4 regions of the Paenibacillus sp. 2003 genome follow, and region 2 is predicted to be linked to each of the others. Evidence: riboswitches for the same ligand, from Rfam matches in the RefSeq annotation. Region 2 holds a riboswitch; each other region holds the start of a gene.

Region 1 (6,139 bases), on a different contig from region 2:
CTCCTTGATGTAAAGTATCCACATATTCAATAAACCTTTTCGCTGCTGGGGAAATATTATGATCATCTCTCCACTTTAATCCTATTTCCCAGTACCATCCTTCATCAATGATAGGGATCCAGACCAATTCATCTAACATCAACCCCAGCGTCTTAGGCAGTACTGATACACCTAGACCCGACTTTATAAAACCGGCTACAGTGATCAGGTCCTCCGCTTCATAAGCCGAAGCAAGAAAAAACCCGGTATGTCGGAACCGGGATACGATCGTTGCTTTTAATCCACAGTTGTTTTTCAATCCAATAAATGGCTCGCCAGATAGCTCTGCCAAACTAAGAGCGCTACAATCTGCATAACGATGTTGGGAGGGAACAACAATGTATAAAGGAACATTTTGAATCGTCTTCCAGTGATGATTATCCAAAGTAGATTCCCTCGATGTAATCATAATATCCGAAAATCCTTGCTCCAGATGTTCATCAATATCTCCTAAGTTCCCTTGTGTCAAATCGAACCGAACTTTGGGATAATTCAATTGATAACTTCGAATTAGGCTAGGGATTAATTCAACACCGAGAATGTTTAGATAAGACAACGTAATCACACCAGTATCCGGATTGGACCACTCTTCGATTTCCCTTAGACCATTTTCAATATTATGTAGGGCTCTACCAATCCATTTAGAGAACATAGTACCGTTTCGGTTCAGCTTAATATTTCGTCCATTTCGCTCAAATAAAGGAGCTCCTATCTCGTTTTCAAGCTTGGCAATTGCATGACTTAACGCTGGCTGAGTAATACCGAGTTTTTTGGAGGCTAAGGTCATATGTTCAAGCTGTGCAACGGTCATAAAGTATTCCAATTGTGTAAGTTCCATTAAAACACCCCTCCATATATTAATAATATTCATCATTTTTATTATTATAATAAATTGGACGTTATGAAAGTAGCAAGTGTAGTATTAGTTCTAGCTCCTCTCGAACAACACATTAAGGTTTAGAGACAGAGCAATTTCAAATTAATCATTGAATACCATCACTAGGAGGAATAGTTATGCATAAAGAATTTGAGTTTTCTGTATCAGAATTTAAAGGTAAAAGGGTGCTTGTAACCGGAGGAACAAAGGGAATGGGGCAAGCAGTTGTAAAAAGACTTGCAAACGGCGGAGCTACAGTTCTTACTACTGCCCGTTCCCTATCTGCTGACTTGCCAAATTCGGTCAAATTTGTGCAAGCAGATGTCGCCACACCTGAAGGTGTAGAGCAAATAATTACAGCAGTAAAAGAGCAACTTGGAGGTATCGATATTATTGTCCATTGCGTAGGTGGATCAACGACACCACCAGGAGGTGCACTTGTATTGAGTGATGAGGATTGGCTTCATACATTAAATTGGAATTTACTCGCAGCAGTTCGACTTGATCGTGGCTTAATTCAACTTATGTTAGAAAATAATTCAGGCGTTATTCTTCATTTCACTTCCATCCAGAGACGTTTGCCTTTATATGAAACCACACTGGCTTATGCATCTGCCAAAGCCGCGCTGACTAATTATAGCAAGGGATTATCGAATGAATTTTCCCCTCAAGGAATTCGCATAAATACATTGTCTCCCGGATTTATTCAGACAGAAGCATCTGACGCATTAATTGATCGGATCGCAACGCAAACCGGAAGTCGAGAAAGTGCACTCGAACAACTTATGACTTCACTCGGAGGTATTCCAATTGGTCGGCCAGGATTTCCTGAAGAAGTCGCTGAACTGGTCGCATTTCTGGTCTCAGACCGAGCAGCATCTATTACAGGTAGTGAATATGTCATAGATGGGGGAACTATCCCTACCGTCTAAAAATTAATTAATAAAGGGAGAGAACAATATGGATCTCAATCATTTACCGTCTGTAATTGCCAAATACATTACTGCATCTAACAAGCCAGATCCGGTAGTATTTGTAGATTGTTTCTCAGAAAATGCCGTCGTGTTGGATGAAGGAAAAAAGCGAAATGGCAAACAGGCGATTCGGGAATGGAGTGATCAAAACCATTTCGCGGCGAATGTAACGTTAAAGCCAACATTAGCAAAAAAAATAGGTGATGAAATTGTGCTAACATGCGAGCTGGATGGTACCTACGACAAGACTGGTCTACCCGATCCACTATTATTGAATTATCATTTTGTTATTGTTGACGATAAAATCGTCAGACTTTCCATTTTCTAAAGATATCCAAATGTAAAAACAATGTTTGGTTGACTACCCGGAACGTAAGGTCAATGATTCATATAATGGGCATATAGTTGCTCGAAGGTTGTAAAACGTTCGACTGTTCTGCCGACCTTATCATACTCTTCTCGATAATCATCCATCACTTTAAGGAGCTTCTCTTTCATAACTGGTAAATTACTTGCATCAAAGTACTGCATAAGATCATATTTCTTGGTTCCTTTCTCCATGGCCATTTCATCAAGATACTCATGTGCTCCAAAGGCCGAAAGAAAGACGTAGGAAGCATCGTTCGTTGTAACACTGTTCAAAATTTTATTGCGGTAGTTGCACCACAGTTCTTCATATGTTCCTCTCAGATTATCAAAGGTCGGAGCCGGTTTAACAATGAAGTTATCACACATCGTGCTATGTAACCGCGTAACGCTATTCAACATATTAAAAGATGTTATTCGAATATCTTCAATGGTATGAGCTTCGATGATTGACCTGTATAAGGATTCGAGATCATCCGGAACATAGCGAAACGAGCGTATCTCTTCCAAATATCGCTTGATCCCTCGTTTGATACACGTATTATTCATACTCACCAAGGCATTGACTAGATTGTACAGAACCCCAGCAGATGCATATCGCACTGAACCGATATCTTCACTAAGCATCGTATCGCTGTATGCTTGTTTAGCCAGATCGATCCATTTATTTGCTCGATTAAGACACGCTTCTCCTATCGGGTTTGCAAGTGCATCAAGAGCTTTTTGCCGGAAGTCATTCAATTTCTCCAAATCCTCAGGCTTTGCATAGTAGAGTACTTTGAGCTCGGTTAGGCTCGATACGTTGGGACTCTCCAAGGTGGATTGCTCTTGTATTCTTGAATCCCATGGCGTGCAATAGATGTCATACCCAACGTCATCCAAGATGAAGCAATCGGAAATTTCCCATCCCTTTTCTGTATTATTAATGATAATTAAATCAAGATCACTCTTCTCGTGAAAGTCCCCGGTGCTAAATGAACCAGTAAGCCCAATAATGGCGATATCGTTTAGAAAATCTCTTTTTACGCGTTCGATCACCATGTTAATGAGCAGTTCATTTTTGTCCAGCAGCTTCTTCTTTATGATTTCGTTCATTCGTCACACCTCTTTGTATGATCCGGCCGTCCTTCATCACAACAACCTTAACTTGAGTCTATCGATTTAGAGGTGTGGTTACTATGTATAAGTTGTTTTAAGTTATCTTTGCACAAAATCCGCTAAACCGTCGATGCGACGAGTTAGCGGATTTCATTAGTGCTTTGTATAGACTATTTTCTTTATGCTTTCGCAGGACAAGAAATACCGACCCGCCAACTCATCTATCCTGACTCCATTGCGGAATAAGGATTTAATCTCAGCGTTTCGAGCAGAGACCCTGCTCTTGCTCTCTGTTTTCTCGCCCCATTTTAGGTGCGCCTCTTTGGGTTTGGGGATATAAACCAATTCCCCTTGAACGTATTCTTGAATGATACGTAACAATTCTTCCGGAAAAATAGACTCGGCTTTTGAATATTTCATGGGCCTCACTCCTTATTTAATAGATCAATAAGGTGCAAAGCCAGTTAGTAGAATATTACGATTCGTCGTTGGCAATGTGATTATTCCCAGGCTCTATGCAAAGCATTGCCATATCCTTCACTGGCTTTGCATAGAGCCGTGCATGTAAGAATCCTACCCCGATTGTTTTCAATAGCCTCACCTCCATAGAAAAAAGATAGCTACTATTTGCTTATTATATCAGAGCTTGTTGTTCGAGTGTTTAATCATGTCTTTTGAAGCTAACACGTTCTGATTATTCACACTATGCAAATCTCTCTAATTGAATTAACTACCAGTGAACTCAAGGCTCCAGCCTCCATGACATCTCCCAAAAATCAAGCTCAAAGCGACTGCACATCACGAAAATATCCTCCATCCGTTGGTACGTTTCCTCGCTACAATCTTCTAATAACTTATCCGTTAACGTCACAAGGGATTGATTGCTGTTGTTGTATTCAGAGGAAGCATATCCTGTGATCCACTCACCATAAAAAGGATGATCAGCTGCACCTGGCTTTTGGGAAAGAACTTGACCAATCTCTGCATAGCTCCATGAGCAGGCCAGAATGGATACAAGTACTTCTGCTATGCCACCCGCATGGGAAACAGAGAGCATATAGTTAGTGTAAGCTGCATTTTTCAGTGCAGGTTTTACCTGAAAAACATGATCCTCTGTAATTCCTAATCGCTCCATATAAGAACGATGAATTTTCATTTCGCCATTCAAGATATTATCTACGTTTTTACTAAAAAACTGCATCAATTTGGGGTCGTGCGACTTGACGATACCTAGTGCAAATACACGGGCATAATCATACAGGTACAAGTAGTCTTGCAGCAAATAATAACGAAATTGTTCGACTGGTAAGGAACCATCTCCGATTCCTTTAACAAAGGGATGCTCAAGACATTCCTTCCACACAGGCTGTGCCGCCTGATATAGTCGCTCTGAAATAGTCAACATATGTTCCTCCAATTCATAATGTACGTATTTAAAAACAAAAAAACGAAACATCCGTAGGATGTTTCGCAGACAAATACACTAAAACAAGGGGGGCGCATGAGCTACCCAAGTACAGTGTTTCATCGTTGCATCCCTACGTTGGCATTATCCAAATCAGGTAAGGTCGGTTTAACACCCTCTCAGCCGGTTAAGGCTCCCTTGCAAACGGTTGTATGTAGTTGATTACTTTCTTATCCGCATAAAAAAAACAACATTCATTTAGTATATCAAGGGCTGTTAAATATAGTCAAGGCAGATTGTATCCCCCTCATCAGCTTGAGAGACGTATTTAAAAGACGGAAACCATCACAACAATGGTTGAGTTTTAGCTACTGTTATGATGGTTTCTATTCTTTGAACTACTGCCAATGATTTAATGCCCGAGTTTGTTCTTTCCGACAAAAGTGAGTATTCCGTACTGGGAAGTGTTTCTCCAGCTCTCATTGGTCGTATCATTCCATTTGGCTACGTTCTGTTTACCTCCGCCCTGATTGTCGTTAATTTGAAGATCGAAACCGAGAACATTTCCTGCTTTGGGCGTCAGTGAATGTAACTGGATTCGGGCTTCTACGAGATATCCTTTATTTGTTTTCTTCACAGCACTTACAAGGCGTCCGGGTGAGGCACCCCCTGCAAAGGTTCCTACATTGTCTGCACTGATTCTGAACTGGGCATCATCATATTGAAAATACGGTGTGCGCTGGTGATTCTCATCCAGGAAAATCTCAATCGAATCCTGATCCCATGGGTTGATGCTATCTGTGATGATGTTTGGATCAGTGACGTCAATCAGCAGATATAGATACTCCCCTGACCACATTGCGCGAGCCACTGCCTCTGCACCTTCGGTCTCATTCAACCTTTTTACTTCAAATGGAACAGCCTTATTCCATAGGGCGTCTTTCTTCCCATCAATCTGAACAATCCCTTGCACAGCTTGTGCAGATTTGGGCATAGGGGCAAGCTGAATCACGCCGTATTTGCTTGTATCTTGTTCCTGAGATTGTGTTCGATCATTCCAGTACAGTGGATTATAAGGTTGTGTCCCACTTGCACCGCCATCAGTCACACGGATATCCAAGCCAACTTCATATTCTGAATCGGCTTGGATACCATCCCATGGAATGGACAATTCAACCTGATATCCAGCTTTTGTCTCGCGTACACGATATGAACGCCGCTCCGCGCCCTCAGCTTTGCCTGACCGCTTGATGATTACATGTCGGTCATCTGCTTCATATGTGGAGGTCTTGCCATTATTGAGATCAACAAAGAGTTCTACTCTGTCATTCACATCTGACTTCGCATCCTGAACATCCACAAGGATATACAGGTTACTTT
Region 2 (6,139 bases):
CTCCAGTGTAGGCTGACGCGGGAGATCGATCTGGTTGTGAATGTTGTGGTACAGCGTATCTGGCTCCAGCAGGAACGCACTGTCCAGAATCATTGCATCCACTTCCTTCGTAATAAGTCCAGTTTGTAGCGCCGTACCGGCACCCATGGAGAAACCCCAGACAACCAGTTCCTGCGCACCGCGCTGCTTGGCGAACTGGATGGCACCCAGCAATTGCTGTGACTCAGCTTTGCCACCTGTGGCTACAGCTTTGTTCACCTGTGAGGCGAAGCCATAATCGAACATGACCACGTTAAACCCAAGTTGATGGGCATAGTGTGCCAGGTCATACATGGGTACCCATGTTTCTTCACGATTGGCACCATAGCCGTGACTGAAAATAATCGTTTTGCTTGCAGCATTGTCAGCAGGTATATACCAACCCTGCATCGTCCGGCTGCCATCTGCTGCCGGGAACGTGATGTCTTCGTACTTCATGTTCTTGGCCTGCATCGGATTGGAGAAGACCGGTGCTACCGTTGGATTGGATAATACCCATGCGATGTAACCATGCAGTGCAATAAAACAAAACAGTAGAAAAAATACAACGGAGAGCAGCAACGCTACGATAATATGTTTGAACCGAATCAGCCTCGGTGATAGGGAAGAGGGCAGATCGGACACTTTTGTTTGCAGCGGGGCTTCGCTCTGGGATGTTTGATACATGAATGCCCCTCCTTTGAAGTTCAGTTGAAGATAACAACGACATGAAAAGAGAATTGCGTCGATTTCAGAGCCTGCTTCAGAGCGATATCCTAATGTAATATATCTTTATCGTATGTTCCAGTATAGTCAAAGTCAATTGATTGAGGGCATTTGTTACGCAATTGTTATATAGTTCTTAAGATATATGGGTAACATTACCTTAGTGTGTAAATTACAGGGGATTAAGTCTTATAAAAAGGAAAAATTTACACGTTGGCCTATTTCGATTTTGGCTCTTTTTGGTTTACAGATGAGACCGTTTCTCATATAATTTATGTAACCAAGTTTCATGTGATGAAACATGAGGAGGGCATCATGCCATGGAAGATCGCAAGTTAACCGTCCGGGCTGTAGAACGGGCGCTGGATATATTATTATGTTTTACCACGCGCAGTGATCTGGGACTCACCGAAATTGCCAGTCAGATCGGCCTGCACAAAAGTACAGTACATCGTTTGATGGCTACGCTGGAGGATCGAGGGTTCGTGATCCGCGATGCAGCAACAGAGAAGTACCGACTTGGCATCCGAATCTGGGAACTGTCGGCTCATATGTCCCGCAGTGATGATCCCGCTATTCTACTGTTGCCTGCGATGGAGCGACTAAGAGATCGATTGGGGGAGACCGTGAGTCTGTACCTGCGTGATGGCAGTGAACGGATACGGATTCAGGCTGTGCAAAGTGATCAGGCGATTCGTCGAGTCGCTCCCGTCGGTGTTAGACTCCCGCTGTCTGTCGGCGCTTCCAGCAAAGTCTTGATGGCGTTTGCCACGGACGAGGATCGTGAAGAACTGATGAACGGGCCGGAATGGCCGGTGTTTATCGATCCAGCAGTGTATTTGGCACAGATGGGAGACATCCGGGATAACGGATATGCCACGAGTTACGAGGAACGTGAGCCGGGAGCTGCGGCGGTATCGGTGCCGATTATGGATCGCAGAGGCAATATTGCAGCTGCGCTCTCGGTCTCAGGACCTGTCAGCCGACTTTCGCAGGAGACATTGCATGAATACGCACCTGTGTTGAAGGATGCTGCTACGCAGATGGGACTCATGTTATCCTGAGGCTGATGTAAGGTTTTTCTCCAAATGAGTTGGTGTTCTGGAATATAAAGGTTGTTTTTATGTTCCGGTTGCGCTACTCTGTAATGGACGGCCCAGCGGGGCCAGCTTCATTGAATATGAACGGCGGCATGTGTGTGCCGCAACTTGTTAACGTTACTGGGGGAGTCCGAACTGTCCGGACTGAGACGGAATCGCATGAGATTCCGGACCCTTTGCACCTGATCTGGATCATACCAGCGTAGGGAAGTAATCGGCGATATGACCACAACCACCACATGATGTGACCCTTGTAGGGCTCCGTTAAGGAGCCGCATGAAGGTGCATTATTGGTGATGGACATAAAAGTCGGTTCCTTCGGGGACCGGCTTTTTTATATACAGTGAACGGGCGATATAGCACGTACTCCATCGACTTCTTTTTCAATAACCTGCGAAAGTGGGCTTGGATGATGAGAGAGAAGTCACCATAGATCCATGATCTGTGCTGACTTCCGGTCTGTTGTTAACTGTACATAAAAAGTGTCTCTCCTGGTCTGACGTAGGATCGCTCTTTCTTCTCTGCGCTCTGCATGATTTGGGACAGGTACGTAAGTGAGCTAATGACGATACCAACCAAACAAGCGATGAACACTGAGGAGGAGACAAGCGAACATGAGTACAGGAAATCAAACGGGACAACAAGCGATGGAACAGGAACATAACGATCAGCAGGTGGAAAAAGAAACAGGAGCGGCCGGACGGGTTCAGCCCTTTCCGGGCAGCCGCAAAGTCTACATTCAGGGCTCACGGCCGGACATTGCTGTACCGGAGCGTGAGATAGCCCTTCATGACACGAATACTCCCCACGGGGTGGAGCATAACGAACCGCTGCGTGTCTACGATACGAGCGGCCCCATGACCGATCCCGCATTTCATGCGGATATCCGTGCTGGTCTGCCAGCCCTGCGCACCCGTTGGATCACAGAGCGTGGCGATGTCGAAGCTTATCAGGGCCGTACGGTTAAACCGGAGGATAACGGACTGAAGCCTGGAGGGAAGAGAGCCGGCGCCGAAGAGTACCCCGGATTACGTGGCAAACCCTTGCGGGCACAGCCAGGACGCTGTGTGACCCAGATGCACTACGCGAGACAGGGAGTCATTACGGCAGAGATGGAATTCGCCGCCATTCGTGAGGGCGTGGAACCGGAATTTGTACGTCAGGAGCTGGCGAGTGGACGGGCCATTCTGCCATCCAACATCAATCACCCGGAGAGTGAGCCGATGTTGATCGGTCGTCATTTTCACGTAAAGATCAATGCCAACATCGGCAACTCTGCGGTATCTTCCTCCATTGAGGAAGAGGTCGAGAAGATGACTTGGGCGGTACGCTGGGGATCGGACACCGTGATGGATCTATCCACAGGCAAAAACATTCATACCACCCGGGAATGGATTATCCGCAATTCACCTGTGCCGATTGGTACGGTGCCGCTGTATCAGGCGCTGGAGAAGGTGAATGGCGAGGCTGAAGCGCTGACCTGGGAGTTATACCGTGACACGCTCATTGAGCAGGCAGAGCAGGGCGTGGACTACTTTACGATTCATGCAGGCGTGCTGCTGCGTTATATCCCCATGACCGCCAAGCGGATGACAGGCATTGTGTCCCGGGGCGGTTCCATTATGGCAGCATGGTGCCTGGCGCATCATCGGGAGAATTTTTTGTACACCCATTTTGAAGAAATCTGCGAGATTATGAAAAGGTATGATGTGGCGTTTTCGCTGGGAGATGGACTTCGTCCAGGCAGTATCTACGATGCCAATGACGAAGCTCAGATGGCAGAACTGGCTACGCTTGGGGAACTGACGCAGATCGCATGGAAACATGATGTGCAGGTGATGATCGAAGGCCCGGGTCATGTGCCGATGCACAAGATCAAAGAGAATGTGGATCTACAGATGGAGATCTGTAAAGAGGCACCGTTCTACACACTTGGGCCGCTAACGACCGACATTGCGCCAGGATATGATCACATCACATCTGCCATTGGTGCGGCCATGATTGGCTGGTTTGGCACGTCGATGCTCTGTTATGTTACGCCAAAAGAACATTTGGGCCTGCCCAACAAGGATGATGTGCGGGAAGGGGTCATCGCCTACAAGATCGCGGCCCACGCCGCCGATCTGGCGAAAGGCCATCCACGTGCTCAACGCCGGGATGACGCATTGTCCAAGGCTCGCTTCGAGTTCCGCTGGCGTGACCAGTTCAACCTGTCATTGGACCCTGAACGTGCGCTGTCCTACCATGATGAGACGCTGCCAGCAGAAGGAGCCAAAGAAGCTCATTTCTGCTCCATGTGCGGACCAAAGTTCTGTAGTATGCGCATCACGCAGGACATTCGGGCCTTTGCGGCGGATAAGGGATTGTCCGAGAATGAGGCTGTAGCAGCGGGCATGCAGGAAAAGGCCGAGGAATATCGGACACGGTCCTAGGCGCCGTTACAGCGCAAGCTGGGCAGTCTGACATCGTTTGAAGGTGAGAATACTGCTATCATGTCGTCTTCTTCATCTTATTGATCAGCTTCCTGATACTTTTTATCAGCATTATGGTTGATTGTCTAGCAGATGTTTAATAAAATGAATGTAAGTAAACACCAATAAGAGTAGCCAGGCCAATGGCTACTCCTGCACAGCATTTGCGGTGGGTATTCCTCCGAGTGCAGCAAGTTCAGATGAAGTGACCCGTCAGGCCGTCAACCTGTGGCGGGTCACTTCTTTTTACGATCGATGTATGTCAGGAGCGCAATAATTAACATTGCGAACACGATTACGTCGTTAAAAGAGAAGTTCATAGGATCACCTCCCACTGGAGGCAAGCCTATTCCCCACCACAAATTGGCTGTACATAGTGATTATACCATTTGAAATGCCCTTCTTCGAGAGCGTTTTTATTTTGCAAAAGGAGCCAATATAGTAGGTTCACATTTTTTTAGTGAGTGTAATATGTCACTCCAAATCCGCTACTACTGTCGAACCACACCCAAATTCTTCTCCAAATACTCCGCAAGCAATGCCAGCGGACTATGGATCGGAATACCTCTGTCTATTGTAACTTGTGCAGCTGCGGGAGCCATAGATAGTTGGGCTGCAACTACCCTTTTACCCGGATACTGCTCAGCAATCTGCTGTAAGCCTTCACGTACCGCTTCGATATACCCTTGCCGATCTCCACGCATAATCAACTCAAATGTCCCAGGGATGCACACCGCTTCCGTCTGAGATGTCTTGGCAACGTGTAGTTGCCCATTCTCATCCTCTTGCTGTAATGCCTGATTCACCCGTGCCATCGTCCCATCAACGGTTGCCGGGTTGGTGAATGCGATTATGTAATCTCCCGGTACTCGCCGCATCTCCTGCAATAACGGATCATCTATGCCGATCACAGGCACAGGGACCTGTGTGGCTTCCTGCTCCAGTACTGTCGCAAACAGGGTACACGTGACCAGAATGGCATCGGCATGACACTCAGCGATCCATTGGAGCGTCTGGGCTACCTTCTCGTGAATGACGACCTCGGAAAAGTCAGCGTCATGTTTAAGGCGGTCCAGACCTGGATCGACGTAATGGACCAATTCAACTTCATAAGGAGCAAGCGTTTCTTCAATTAAGGCGATGTTGGAATAGTGTGCGTGAAAACAACCAATGGTGATCATAGGCTAAGTCCCCTTTTACAGTTCGTATAATGTGATGGAAATCGTAGATATTTAAACCATTATAGAAACATGCCTGAGAACTGTACAGGTGTTTGCTACTCAACGCCAATAACCGCCCTTCCGCCAAGCTGCGGAAAGACGGTTGATAACCTACTTGAATAGGGTCCGGTGTCCATTTTATCGAAGGGAAGGAGAAGTACTCTTCTTCGCCATTTTTTGCTGCAGAATTTCATGAAAGGATAGACCTTGAGTGTTCTCATTCTCCTTTTTAGGAGCAGTGGTCGCCGTGTTGCGCGGATATTGGTGGTGGTACGGGATCATTTGCTGAATAGGCATGCGGATCATCTTGGTTCCTCCTTTAATGCATTTTTTTAAATTATGTATTTCGACTGTTTACCATGCCAGGTGGGCATATAGGTACATGTGACTTGTTAGACGAAATAAAAGAGTTTAAAGCGTAATTCCAATTGGATTGTAGTGATTTTACCCGGTTTTAAGGAGATGTAAACGTTTTTAGGGAAATTCAGGAGTAAAGGACCTGATTTGAAAGGATTGATATGGGAGAAACGAATCTGTTGTTATGTGAATAGTCCCAATTTTAAGGAAGTCAATGGTACCCGCTTATGAGGCATATTATCTGGTT
Region 3 (6,139 bases), on a different contig from region 2:
GCCAGGCTTTTGGTTTCGACCTCCGGGTCAAGCGGAGACGTTTGATTCTCATGAGCGAGCAGAATATTCAAGGCTTCTTCTGGATGTTCAGTCACATATTTTTGTCCTTCCTGGACCGCTTTGACGAACCGGGTAAGCTGTTCTTTTTTTGCTTGAATGCCAGCTTCACTCGCAGTCAGGACCAATTCATAATAATCAGGCACACCATAGTCGACAGGGTTAATTGATTTCATGGAATGTCCTTCTTTCTCCAAAATCAATTGTTCATGGTTAATAAAACCACCCATAATTGCATCCGCTTGTCCGGAAGCCAGCGAAGGAATCAGATCGAATCCAACGTCGACCAGATTCATGTTGTCGGGATTGCCGCCATCATGGCTAATCATTGTACGTACCATCGCTTCATACAGTGGAATCGAAGAATAACTGACAGTTTTACCGTCAAGATCTTTGGGTGAACTCACGTTGCCATTTGCTTCGGTTAACAGATGAACAAGCGGGTGCCGAACAACAGCAGCAATGGATCGTACAGGAATGTTCTCGCCACGCGCGAGCAAGATTTGGGGCTGGTAGCTTAGAGCCAGATCAATTTTACCGGCAGCAACAAGTTTGAGTGAATCATTGGTATCCGCAGGCATCTGAATTTCGACATCCAGACCTTGGTCTGCAAAGTATCCTTTTTCCTGAGCAACATAGATGAAGGAATGTACTGCATTTGGGTACCAGTCAAGCATGATGGACAGTCTATCTTTGGTGTCTGATGCTGCTTCTGTTGTAGACGGATCTGTTTGCTGTGTGTTGGTTGCGGAATCTGTTGTTGGCGTATTTTGGCTGGTGCCCGCGGGGCTGCATCCGTTAACAAACAGCAACAGGATTATGAGCATGATAGGGAGCAGGGAGTATATGCGTTTGTTATTCATAATGGAAGTTCCTCATTTCATTGTTTAAGGTTTGGTTTGTAGGAAATGAACAGCAGGATGTTAACGGGCAACGTGATGACTGAAACATAATTGCTGATATGTGAAAAAAGTGTTTGGAAATCATACTTCCTATAATTAAATCGGGTTCACTCTCGAAGATTATCCAGTCTTTCTTTTGCCTCTATGCCGCCGTGTGTTAAACCGTTTCTCCAGCCAGGCAATCAGTACAAACAAAACGATCCCAAGCAGGGATAACAGCACAATAGCAGCAAACATCGCATCCGTGTTCATGTTGCTGGACATGCGGCGGCTGAAGTATCCGAGACCTTTGCTGCCACCGAGCCATTCGCCAATCGTTGCTCCAACCACGCAGTACACCACAGACATCTTTAGCCCCGAGAAAAAAGAGGGAAGTGCCAGTGGAACCTGGAGTTTGCAAAAAATATCCCACTTGCTGGCGCCCATGGTGAGCAGCAGTTCACGCTGCTCTGGATCGCCTTGGCGAAGCCCATCGTAGGTGCTGACCACAATGGGAAAGAATGCGATCAGGAACACCACGGCGACTTTGCTCCACAAGGTATAACCAAACCACAGGATGAATACAGGGGACAGGGCAATCAGTGGTATGGTCTGACTGATCACGATGAAGGGATACAAGGCCTTTTCAATCGATCGGTTCATATGCATGCCTGTCGCTAGCGTAATTCCAGTCACTATGGACAAGCCAAAACCAACAACAACCTCCATCAAGGTAGCAGGCAGATGGGTAGCCAGCAGGAGGTAGCGATGCTCATACAGGGAGCTGGCAATCGCCGTTGGGGCTGGAATGATGAAGGAGGGCACCCATCCCATACGCACAATCCACTCCCAGAAGACAAGCAGCAAGAGCAGGAGCCAAAGAAACAGACCATAACGGGCAAGCCAACGCCTTACGTTATCCTTCATGCAGTTTCCCAAGTTACCTTCTCGCATGCAATTGTTCCTCCAGTCGTCGTCTCATCTGAACGAGCGCCGGTTCATAGATCATGTCCGAATGTCTTGGACGTGGCAAAGGTACCGTCAAATCCTCAAGCTGTTGGCCTTGGCGCCCCGGAGTTAACAGGATAATCCGATCACTGAGCAGCAGCGCCTCTTCAATGTCATGCGTTATGAACAACACGGTTTTGCCAAAGCCCTCCCACAGTTCCAACAACCAGCGATGCATCTCCCGTTTGGTTAAGGCATCGAGTGCGCCGAATGGTTCATCCAGCAGCATGAGTTGGCCACCTGTCAGCAAAGTACGAAGCAGCGCGACACGCTGGCGCATGCCACCCGACAGCTCGTCTGGGTAAGCATTCGCGTAGCCGGATAGGCCAAATCTGTCGAGCCCAGCCAGAATGTCCGCGCGAATTCTTCCCTTATCCTGCCGCTCTGGAGCAAGTTCAGCGGGGAGCATGCAATTCTCCATGACGGTTCGCCAGGATAACAGGAGGTCCTTTTGTGGCATGTAGGCCACCTGCCCCAGTCGCTTTCCTTCAGGGACCCAAGGAATTTCTATGGTTCCGTGGGTTGGCTCAAGCAGGCCTGCCAGCAGCTTGAAAAGGGTGCTTTTACCGGAGCCGCTGGAGCCGATGAGCGAGACGAATTCGCCGTTGGCTACACGCATCGACACATTGGAGAGCACGGGGGAATCCCTTTTTCCCGGGAAAGCGTAGCTCATGTTGTGAATGGTTATGTTATTATCCATCTCGTTTGGTTCCCCCTTGTTATTCCAAATTCAACTTCAAACTGCGGGATCTTTAATTACACCTTCTGATATGCCCGCAGAACGCGAAAAAGACCCACCCATTTCCGGAGAAATGAGTGGGTCTGTAAGTTCAATTCACATTAAATTTCATCATCAACATGAAAAAATCCGCTTACTGAAAGGCCGCTCCACTTCCCTCCGCTGGTATGATCCAGATCAGGTTCAAAGGGTCCGAATCATTCGATTCGTCTCAGCCGTAAGGCTCCCCTAGTGCAATGTTCAAGATATGCAGTTGTGTGTTCAGCATATATCACATGCAAGTGGAATGTAAAGGGGGCGCTCGGAAAGAATGTGAGTACTGATCTTGGCTTTCCGCGGATTCATAATACGCTTCGTCCAAGACAATTACGACATGGGAGGGAATATGATTGAGTAAACCAAGCAGCCGTGAAAATGGTTCCGGTCAGATTATTCGGATTGTACAGCCAGATCATTCGGGTAGAAGCAATAATTCGTTGCCGGAATTGCTCCAGGTCCCTCTATTCCTCTTACTGGGGCAGGTTTATTTAATCAGATAGATACGGTACAATATCTATTAAATTTCTATATGTTGCTTTCGGAATGTATTAAATGGAAGGGGGAGTGTATATGAAAACGATTGGTCTTATTGGTGGAATGAGCTGGGAGTCATCGTTAGAATATTATCGAATTATTAATGAAGAAGTGAAAAATAAATTGGGAGGACTTCATTCAGCCAAATGCATTTTATATAGCGTGGATTTTGAAGAAATCGAGCGTTATCAGGCTGAAGGTGATTGGGAAAGTGCTGGTGAATTATTAGGGAATGCTGCTCAGTCTTTGGAAAAGGCAGGAGCAGAAATGATTGTAATTTGTACAAATACGATGCATAAAGTGATTAAACATATTGAAGAAAAAGTGCGTTTACCCATTGTACATATTGCTGATTCAACAGCAAATCAAATTCATAAGTCCAAAATAAGTACGGTTGGTTTACTCGGCACAAAATATACGATGGAACAAGACTTTTATAAAAAACGAATTGAATTTAATGGTATTAAGGTTTTGATACCGAATGAAGAGGATAGAAAAGTTATCAATAAAATAATATATGAGGAATTATGTTTAGGGAAAATTGAGCCCTTATCAAGGGATTATTATAAAAAGGTGATCCAAAGGCTAGTTGATGATGGAGCTGAGGGGATCATATTAGGTTGCACCGAAATTGGATTATTAGTAAAAGTAGAGGATTCAGAAGTTCCATTATTTGATACAACACGTATTCATGCGATTGAATCTGTTAATTTGGCACTAGCCAAATCATTTTGACACAACCAGATAAACCAGTTCTCTGATTTACCTCGGCTCATGAACCCGATATAATAGGGATGGCCCGTATAGGCCGGATCACAAAATGCAGGTGGGATTGTTCTCCCTCCTAGGCAGAATGGGGACCCAAGTTGAAAACGTTCAAAAAAGTATATATTGAGATCACGAGTATCTGCAATCTGGCTTGCAGCTTCTGTCCACAGACGCAGCGTGCCAAAGGATTCATTGACCCTGAAGTCTTCAACAATATACTGGAACAAGTTAAACCACACACCAATCATATTTATCTACATGTCAAAGGTGAACCCTTGTTGCATCCCAAAATAGATCTGTTGCTCGATTCCGCACATGAGAAGGGACTCAAGGTGAACATTACAACGAATGGTACACTATTGCCCAAGACTCAGCATAAATTGCTTGGCAAACCGGCACTGCGGCAGATGAATTTCTCCCTGCACAGCTTCGATGGGCATGAAGGTTCAACCGACCGTGACGGATACCTGAGCAACATTTTGTCCTTTGTACACGAGGCCGTTAAGCACAATGTCATCATCTCATTCCGACTGTGGAATCTGACGCAAGATAACTTCACAAATGCTCAGATGAATCGAAATCGGGAGACCCTTGAAGTATTGGAACGTGAGTTCAATCTGGACTTCCGCATTGAGGAAAAAGTAGTTCCAGGCAGCGGGGTCAAAATTGCCCCGAATGTATACCTCAATCAGGACCATGAGTTCCAGTGGCCAAGTCTGGATGCACCTGAAGATGACGGCAAAGGCTTCTGCCATGCATTGCGTGGTCAGGCAGCTGTGCTTGTGGATGGAACGGTGGTTCCATGCTGTCTCGATGGCGAGGGTGTAATTAACCTGGGTAATGTGCACGAGAAGTCATTCTCGGAGATTATTGAGGGTGAGCGAGCGAACAATCTGGTATATGGCTTCTCCAGGCGGGAAGCTGTGGAAGAGTTGTGTCGAAAGTGCGGTTATCGTCAGAGATTTGGAGCCTAGGATATATAAATTTACTTAAAAACGAACCTACCGAAAATATTTGTTTCGGTAGGTTCGTTTTGTCTTTATTGCGAAATTATTTAGATAATAAGAATTGAAATCAATTCAGGATAAAAACTTTTTTGTAAAATCATAGTCTATTAATCTTGTTTTTATGAATTTGCATGGTATTATTATCCTATTGATTAGGAGGTGTATTAGTTCTAAAGATTCATATATTAGTGGATTTACCAACCAGAAGCCTACTGAGGAGTGTGTTTTAGTTTTGAATTCAAAATGGAAAAAGTTTAATCACAAACTATCGTTAATGCTTTCTACGTCGCTGATTGTTTCTATGTTATCTATCAATTTATCTGTATCGGCAGAAATGGCTACATCTAAAACTTCTTTTACTGATATTGATAATTCGTATGCCAAAACGGAAATAACCAAATTAGTAGAACAAGGAATACTCACCGGATTTACTGATGGGACATTTAAACCTTCTGATTCCGTAACACGAGCTCAATTAGCAAAAATTATGGTCGGTGCGCTTAATTTAAAGCCTGATAATGTTGAAGCAAGTCAATTCAGAGATGTAAAGGAAGATCAATGGTATGCCGGATATGTAGGTGCACTTGTCAAATCTGGAATTGCTCAAGGTACCTCCAAAGATAGCTTTTCACCTAATAAAAATGTGACAAGAGAAGAGTTGGCTGTATTTTTTGTTAGAGCCTTTGGTTGGGACAATCAAGATGTAACGAGTCAAACATCCAAACCTCAACTCTCAGATTTGGGTCAAGTATCTCACTGGGCGAAAGATTCTGTAGCACTAGCCTATCAATCTGGTTTTATCAAAGGATTAGTTCAAAAAGATGGAACAGTAAAATTTAATCCATCAGGCATAGCGGATCGCCAGGCGCTAGCGAGACTTGCATATGAGTTTGTGATTAATAAGTCTACATATGATAGTTACATGGCTCCTGCCAAGACAGAGATTGATACTGAAGATTCAAATGAAGCAAAACCTGAAACAGCAAAACCTTCTGAAGGTAACAGTAAGGGAAATAGCGGTAGCAGTTCCGGAGATAAAGGGAACGGAAGTAACAACGGTGGAAATAGTGGAGGCGGGGAACAAGCCCCTAGTAATAATCTCTCTG
Region 4 (6,139 bases), on a different contig from region 2:
CCATCGTGGTGTCGAGCGGGTTCACCTGATATTTCAGGCCGGATTGCTGAATAACTTCAATGGCGCGATCTACGTAAGGATAAGAGTTCTCGCCATTTGGCGTTTTCGGAATAACTTGAATGCTAAGCAATGTGCTTGCCATGTGAGATCACGGCTCCTTTCGTGATATATAAAATGAACCAATGACTGTTACACTTGCCACTTCGATGACAGAATAACCTTCCAATCGCTGTTATCCCCAGATTTTTTTGATTCCCTTTCTCTAAGGGAAAATCCGGTGATAAAGGCGACCGCTTCGCTTTTTCACGTTATTTCTGTCCTCTCCGTCCTCGTGTAAATATTAAGTTCGTTTTATATGAGAAATTTTATTGGGGTAAAAACTCGTTTGTGTATGCCTTGCTCACATCGATCTGTTCATCCAGCAGTTTTTTGCTAAACATCCAGTCGGTGTAGTTCTGCCACACTTCCTGTTTTTGTTCTCCCCAGCGCGGGGCGTCATCCGTGTACTTTGGACTAAGCCATTTCTGGCTTGCCAGTACCAAGTCTTTATCCAGATCCGGGACGGCCTTGATCAGAATATTCGCTGCGTCTTCGGGATGATCAATTGCGTATTGATATCCTTCTGAAGTGGCTTTCAGGAATGCTTTCACCAACTCAGGGTCGTTCTGAATCGTCTGCTCGTTTGTCACGAGGACAGGCGTGTAGTAATCCAATGCATCTGAATAATCCTTCACATACAACATGTCGATGGGTTCCCCGCGCAGTTCGGCTTCAATACCCGTCCAGGCGTAGAAAATCCATGCAAAATCAATGTCCCGTTTTACTGCGGTGAAAAAGTCGGCGTCACCCATATTAATGTTTTTCACTTTCGATACATCGGCTCCGTCGCCTTCCATAATGGATTGCATCACGGCTTCTTCGACTGGGGAACCCCAACCGCCATAGGTTTTACCTTCAAAATCTTTCGGTGACTTGATATTCCGATCCGCCGGAGCAGCGAAACCAGATGTATTATGCTGAATAACTGCTGCGATGGAGACCAATGGAACACCCTGTGTGCGGGCTTGAGTTACACTCTCCTGATAACTTACACCAAAAGGCACTTCATTCGAGGCAACCATCGTATCTGCGCCGCCGGCACCTGGCTGAACAATCTCCACGTTCAAGCCTTCGGCCTTATAAAAACCTTGATCCACAGCCGCATACAGGCCGGTATGATTCGTATTTGGTGTCCAGTCGAGCACCACTTTAATATCTTTCAGGGCGGCAGTGTCACCTTTGTTGCTGCTTTCCGTATTTGTGTTGCCGTTCTGCCCAGCTGGGGCAGCTTCTTTGCCACCACATGCGGCTACAGTCACCATAAGCACGCATAAGAGCAACAATCCCATCGTTTTACGCCATTTCATCTGTGGTTCTCTCCTTCGGTATGTCCGGCCGATTGGCACGGGGTACTCCTTGGCTTCATATCCAATCATCTTGCATAAATCGACAGATTTATACCAGTTGAGATCTGGATAACGTCACTTTTTTTAGCTCTCTGGCTATATAAAAGAACATTAAAAAAGCGTCCCGTAATCCGGGACGCGTGCAGGCGTTAGAGAGGTGGCGTTCAGCATAGGGCTGTGCCATTTCGATATACTCCGATTCCTACGCTGGCATGATCCAGATCAGGTCTAAGGGTTAGTATCTTGGTGGGATACACTCTCAGCCGGCCAATTCCGACTCCCCTGGGAAACTATGAAGTTACGGGCATTACTAGGTGTAATTATAGGCCAGCGGGTGGAACGTGTCCAGTCAGGAACTGGATGGGGACACGTATGAACTTATCAAACAGGCCGTTATACATATGTATATCAGCCTGTTTAGATGTGTTATTTTCAATAATTATCGTGGCGAATCCTATAAGGAAATCTGGGTGAGTGTAAAAGCACCGGATAGTGGGTCATAGCCTAAGTGCTGAAGATCCGGAAGGCTCCCAACAAATACTTAGATCAAATCCGATGTTTGATATCTCGTCGCATAAGGGTTGCTTTCCCTATTTCAGTGATCAGCTTTTGCTCGTTTGACCTTGACCGGGGGCGCTTGATTCATTTAAACAACATAATTTAGATACAAAAGGAGATAGTACTGCTATACAAATAATTACTTTTTACATAAAAATGGGGGCGTACTGAATGATCCTTAAAATCATATTCGCAATTATTCTGTCCTATTGTATCTACGTTTTTTTCACAGCTTACCTTTTATTTTTGGTTCCGTCTCCATCTACTATTGAAAATACGGATATGCAAAAATCGATAACAGAAGGAAGCACAACAGATCGCGTATTGCTCTTGGAGGACGGCTTTCAATCCGGTCAGGTGAGAATCCAGACCATTCGAGAGGCGAAAACAAGCATCGACGTGGCTTATTACTCCATCCAAAAAGGAAAAACATCTCAACTCTTTTTTGCTGCTTTATTCGATGCAGCTGATCGGGGTGTTCATGTTCGAATCATTTTAGACGGGATTTTTCACAGCATGCGTGGAGAATTGCGTGATATTCCAGATGCCATTGCAGCTCACCCCAATGTGGAATTAAGATATTATGAACCACTCCACATATTTATGCCATGGACATGGCATAACCGTCTGCATGACAAGATCCTTCTTGTCGACAACACATATGGCATTATTGGCGGCCAAAATATTGGTGATAAATACATGGCATTGCAACCCCCAAAAGACTATGTATTCGATCGGGATGTCCTTGTTTACAATCCAAATCATAATACAAACAGCACGGTTGTTGAAATGAAAAAATATATAGATCGGTTATGGAGCCATCCATTCACCAAACCAGAAAAACATACAAAACGTCAGCATCATGCAAAGGGGTTAAAAGAGCTGTCTCAGCTGGCTCAGTTATATAAAAAAGCTCAGGCTCAGAGCGATCCTTTTGTTAAAGTGTTGCCGAAGGAATGGGCTCAAGAAACTCTTCATTCCGACCACGTCACTTTCATTCACAATCCAATCAAAAGGCTGTATAAAGAACCGATCATGTGGAGAGCATTTGTTCATTTCGCCAATCAAGCAAAGTCGAAAGTGTACCTTCAGACGCCATATGCCATTCCTACCAAGAAAATGATGAAAGCCGTGCATCTGTCGATGAATCCAGAAACAGAATGGGTCATGCTAACCAATTCAATCCAGCAGACCCCTAACCCTTTGGCTTTCGCGGGATACTTAAGCTCTAAGAAGCGGTTACTTGATACCAGTCTGGCCATTTATGAATACGAAGGCCCGTATTCCATACACGGCAAATCATTTGTCATGGATGATTACCTCAGCATGGTTGGTTCGTATAATCTTGATCCCAGATCTGCCTTTCTAAATACCGAATCTGCTGTGGTCATTTCCGGTTCTGCATTCGCCGACCAACTAACAGAGGCAATGGATATCAAACGTGCACATAGTACGCGTGTGAATAAAGGTGACTACCCAGCAGAATCTACGAATCAGAAAGGCTCTGTTTTCAAACGAATGGCAATCACAGCTTTATCCAAACTGTCTTTTCTCTGGAGATTTATGTTGTAGTAAAAGAACCCACAATCTTGGCATGGTTCTGATCATGTCCATGTATGGAATGATCTCGGCATATCTCGCTGATCAATTAAGTGGGTCATCCGTACTCCGTACGTATCTCCATACAATCGCTCGTAACTTCAGCCTGGCGCTTCCATATCAGTTAATCATTCTGGGTCCACTCGTGCGATATGTATTTGGTAAATTCATCAAGGATAACGGGCCTGTAATGCCTGTCGTTAACAAAAGTGTGTGATTCAGATGGCCATAAGTATTTCCTGGGCAATCTTGTGCAAAGGAATAGATCGTATTCTCATCTGTAATGAAAGGTGATCTGAGGCAAAGATAGGATACTTTTCACCATGATTACAGCGCTAACGAATCAAGAACACCTTATTAGGCCAGTTTTTAGTGAATAAAAAATCTAACGAATCTCAGCGGCGTTATTATGCAAAAAACCTCCAACGAGGCATTTAATTGAAGCTAATTATCTATAATAACGTCTCTAGAATTCGTTAGATTTCAAATATCCTGAAATGGAGATAAATAGCGTGTGCTAGGTTCGTTAGAACAGAGTAACGCTACAAAAAAATGTCCACCGTCAGGTCATGACAGTAGACATTTCAATCTCAATCTCAATAATAGGTATTTCTAATACTCAGGACTGGATCGACACAGAACTGTTAAGTCGCAGAATTGGCTATAGGTTTGTTCTGCCATTGATACGTGATTACACTAATGACAAACAGGCCAACCGCAAAGATGGCAAGCATCCATGCAGATTGATTAACCGCCAGATGATCAAGACTCCATCCCGTGGTCAAAGGAAGAATGGCACCGCCAACCCCACCTGAGGCAATCAAAATGCTAGGTGTGGATTCTTCTGTTCCGGGCAGCAGTTTACTCGCGAAGACAAGGGCAATGGAGAAAATGCCTGACATGGCCAGTCCAAGCAACAAGATGATGAGAAATGCAGACCAGATTTGGTCTGTAAATGGAAATACCATTAACAAGAGAACAGATGCGAGACAACTGTACAGGACATAGACGCGGTATTGGAATTTCTCTGCGATATACCCGGCGAAGAGTCGTCCCACGGACATGGCAATCCAGAAACAGGTGACACTAAGCGCTGCTCCGGCTTCCTTCATGTTCATTTTCTCAATTAGAATCGCTGGCATGAAGTTAGCAAGACTCATCTCTGTTCCAACATAGAGGAAGAAGAACAGGACGAATAATACCAAAAGAGTCCTGTTACGGCCCCGATAGGCTGGACCGGGTGTAGTGGCAGCTACGGGATGCATCTCACCTGATGTCCCGGCAGTATGGGCATGTACTAAACCGTTATTAGAACTACGTCGCTCCAGAACCTTATCGAGTTCACCAAATGATCCTTTTGCCCAGAAAACAAAGGTCAGCGCTGCACAGATCGCAACAACGAGAAAGGACAAACGCCAGTATCCAGCAGCAATCAGACCGCTAGCTATTAGCGGCATGACCATCGCTCCGATCCCAAATAACACTTCCAGTCGACTCATGGCAACGGCCGTATTGTCTTTGATTGCAGCGATGATAATGGTGCCAATAACAGCTTCAACCATTCCGAATCCGAAGCCGGCAGCGGGTGCAATGACGAACATCCAGCCCCATGGTGGCAACAGCATGTAAGATAATTCTGCAATACAGAGCAATGCTGTGGCGATTAACAGACCTCCCCGTTTACCAAAGCGTCGGTTCAGCCATGGAGATAACAATACACCGCCCAGGAATCCGGCAAATTGAGCAAAGATCAGCGTTCCGCCTTGGCTATAATCTTTGCCGTAATGTTCAAGTGCAACCGGTAGAATGGAACCGAGCACAACGTGGGCAAGTCCAATCAGGAAATAGGACAGACATCCGATCCAAAGTAATTTTTTCATAAAGAACTCCTTCTACTTATAAACATAAATTGAGGATCACAATAAAGCGCAATCTTGAAGACAACGTCTATCATAACAGGACATGTCAAGTTGTGCCATGAATTCCTGATCGATACAAAAGGTTGCAATTTGGTCCGGCGTTCGTATATACTGAGACACAACAATTACAGATCGGACCATGCCGTTGAAGAGCATCCAACTCGGAGGCGTTTTCGCCAGGGGAGCGATATTTCCCCAAGTTAACCGGAACCGCCCGTTATCGCGGACCAAGAGGCTGGAAGCAGGATATCCTGATTCAGCAAGTTGGGTGGCACCGCGAGCAGAGCGCTCCTCGTCCCAAGGGATGAGGGCGCTTTTTGTATTTTTACAGCCAAAGGAGACGGTGACCATGTTGGAAATGAAATGGATTCGGGCACATGCAGAAGAGGTTCAGGCCGCAGCAGACGGGAAAAAAATCAAGATCAACATTCGCGCATTGTTGGAGCGGGATGAGGAACGCAGGACACTTTTGCAGGAATTGGAAGAAGGTCGCAGATTGCGAAATACGTTATCTGCTGATATTGGCAGACTCATGCAAGCCGGGAATCGGGAAGAGGCCGAGGGTTTGCGGGTTCAGGTGAAACAGCTCAATGAACAGTTGGAATACGTGGAAGCGAA

What was found. Region 2 has a riboswitch for thiamine pyrophosphate ahead of thiC (phosphomethylpyrimidine synthase ThiC). Riboswitches for the same ligand answer to the same signal wherever they lie in the genome.
Region 1: it holds a riboswitch for thiamine pyrophosphate, as region 2 does, so the genes downstream of both, tenA (thiaminase II) here and thiC (phosphomethylpyrimidine synthase ThiC) in region 2, are expected to answer to the same signal.
Region 3: it holds a riboswitch for thiamine pyrophosphate, as region 2 does, so the genes downstream of both, J2X75_RS15645 (ABC transporter ATP-binding protein) here and thiC (phosphomethylpyrimidine synthase ThiC) in region 2, are expected to answer to the same signal.
Region 4: it holds a riboswitch for thiamine pyrophosphate, as region 2 does, so the genes downstream of both, J2X75_RS22430 (ABC transporter substrate-binding protein) here and thiC (phosphomethylpyrimidine synthase ThiC) in region 2, are expected to answer to the same signal.

Annotation. Positions count from the first base shown of each region.
Region 1 is NZ_JAVDTB010000001.1:1,871,876-1,878,014, reverse strand. It holds gene J2X75_RS08260 (LysR family transcriptional regulator) at 1-877, opposite strand, end outside; gene J2X75_RS08255 (SDR family oxidoreductase) at 1,054-1,848, shown strand; gene J2X75_RS08250 (nuclear transport factor 2 family protein) at 1,877-2,218, shown strand; gene J2X75_RS08245 (nucleotidyltransferase domain-containing protein) at 2,269-3,351, opposite strand; gene J2X75_RS08240 (CD3324 family protein) at 3,508-3,774, opposite strand; gene tenA (thiaminase II) at 4,097-4,759, opposite strand; TPP riboswitch at 4,872-4,969, opposite strand; gene J2X75_RS08230 (endo-1,4-beta-xylanase) at 5,172-6,139, opposite strand, start outside.
Region 2 is NZ_JAVDTB010000013.1:56,381-62,519, reverse strand. It holds gene J2X75_RS28660 (alpha/beta hydrolase) at 1-705, opposite strand, end outside; gene J2X75_RS28655 (IclR family transcriptional regulator) at 1,065-1,808, shown strand; TPP riboswitch at 1,957-2,070, shown strand; gene thiC (phosphomethylpyrimidine synthase ThiC) at 2,492-4,276, shown strand; gene J2X75_RS28645 (hypothetical protein) at 4,807-5,496, opposite strand; gene J2X75_RS28640 (hypothetical protein) at 5,674-5,841, opposite strand.
Region 3 is NZ_JAVDTB010000003.1:7,787-13,925, forward strand. It holds gene J2X75_RS15635 (ABC transporter substrate-binding protein) at 1-920, opposite strand, end outside; gene J2X75_RS15640 (ABC transporter permease) at 1,080-1,892, opposite strand; gene J2X75_RS15645 (ABC transporter ATP-binding protein) at 1,879-2,646, opposite strand; TPP riboswitch at 2,823-2,925, opposite strand; gene J2X75_RS15650 (hypothetical protein) at 3,075-3,224, shown strand; gene J2X75_RS15655 (aspartate/glutamate racemase family protein) at 3,295-3,993, shown strand; gene J2X75_RS15660 (radical SAM/SPASM domain-containing protein) at 4,125-5,000, shown strand; gene J2X75_RS15665 (S-layer homology domain-containing protein) at 5,266-6,139, shown strand, end outside.
Region 4 is NZ_JAVDTB010000006.1:161,026-167,164, reverse strand. It holds gene J2X75_RS22435 (MTH1187 family thiamine-binding protein) at 1-142, opposite strand, end outside; gene J2X75_RS22430 (ABC transporter substrate-binding protein) at 366-1,406, opposite strand; TPP riboswitch at 1,627-1,739, opposite strand; gene J2X75_RS22425 (phospholipase D-like domain-containing protein) at 2,175-3,575, shown strand; gene J2X75_RS22420 (DUF2798 domain-containing protein) at 3,598-3,819, shown strand; gene J2X75_RS22415 (MFS transporter) at 4,247-5,482, opposite strand; gene serS (serine--tRNA ligase) at 5,871-6,139, shown strand, end outside.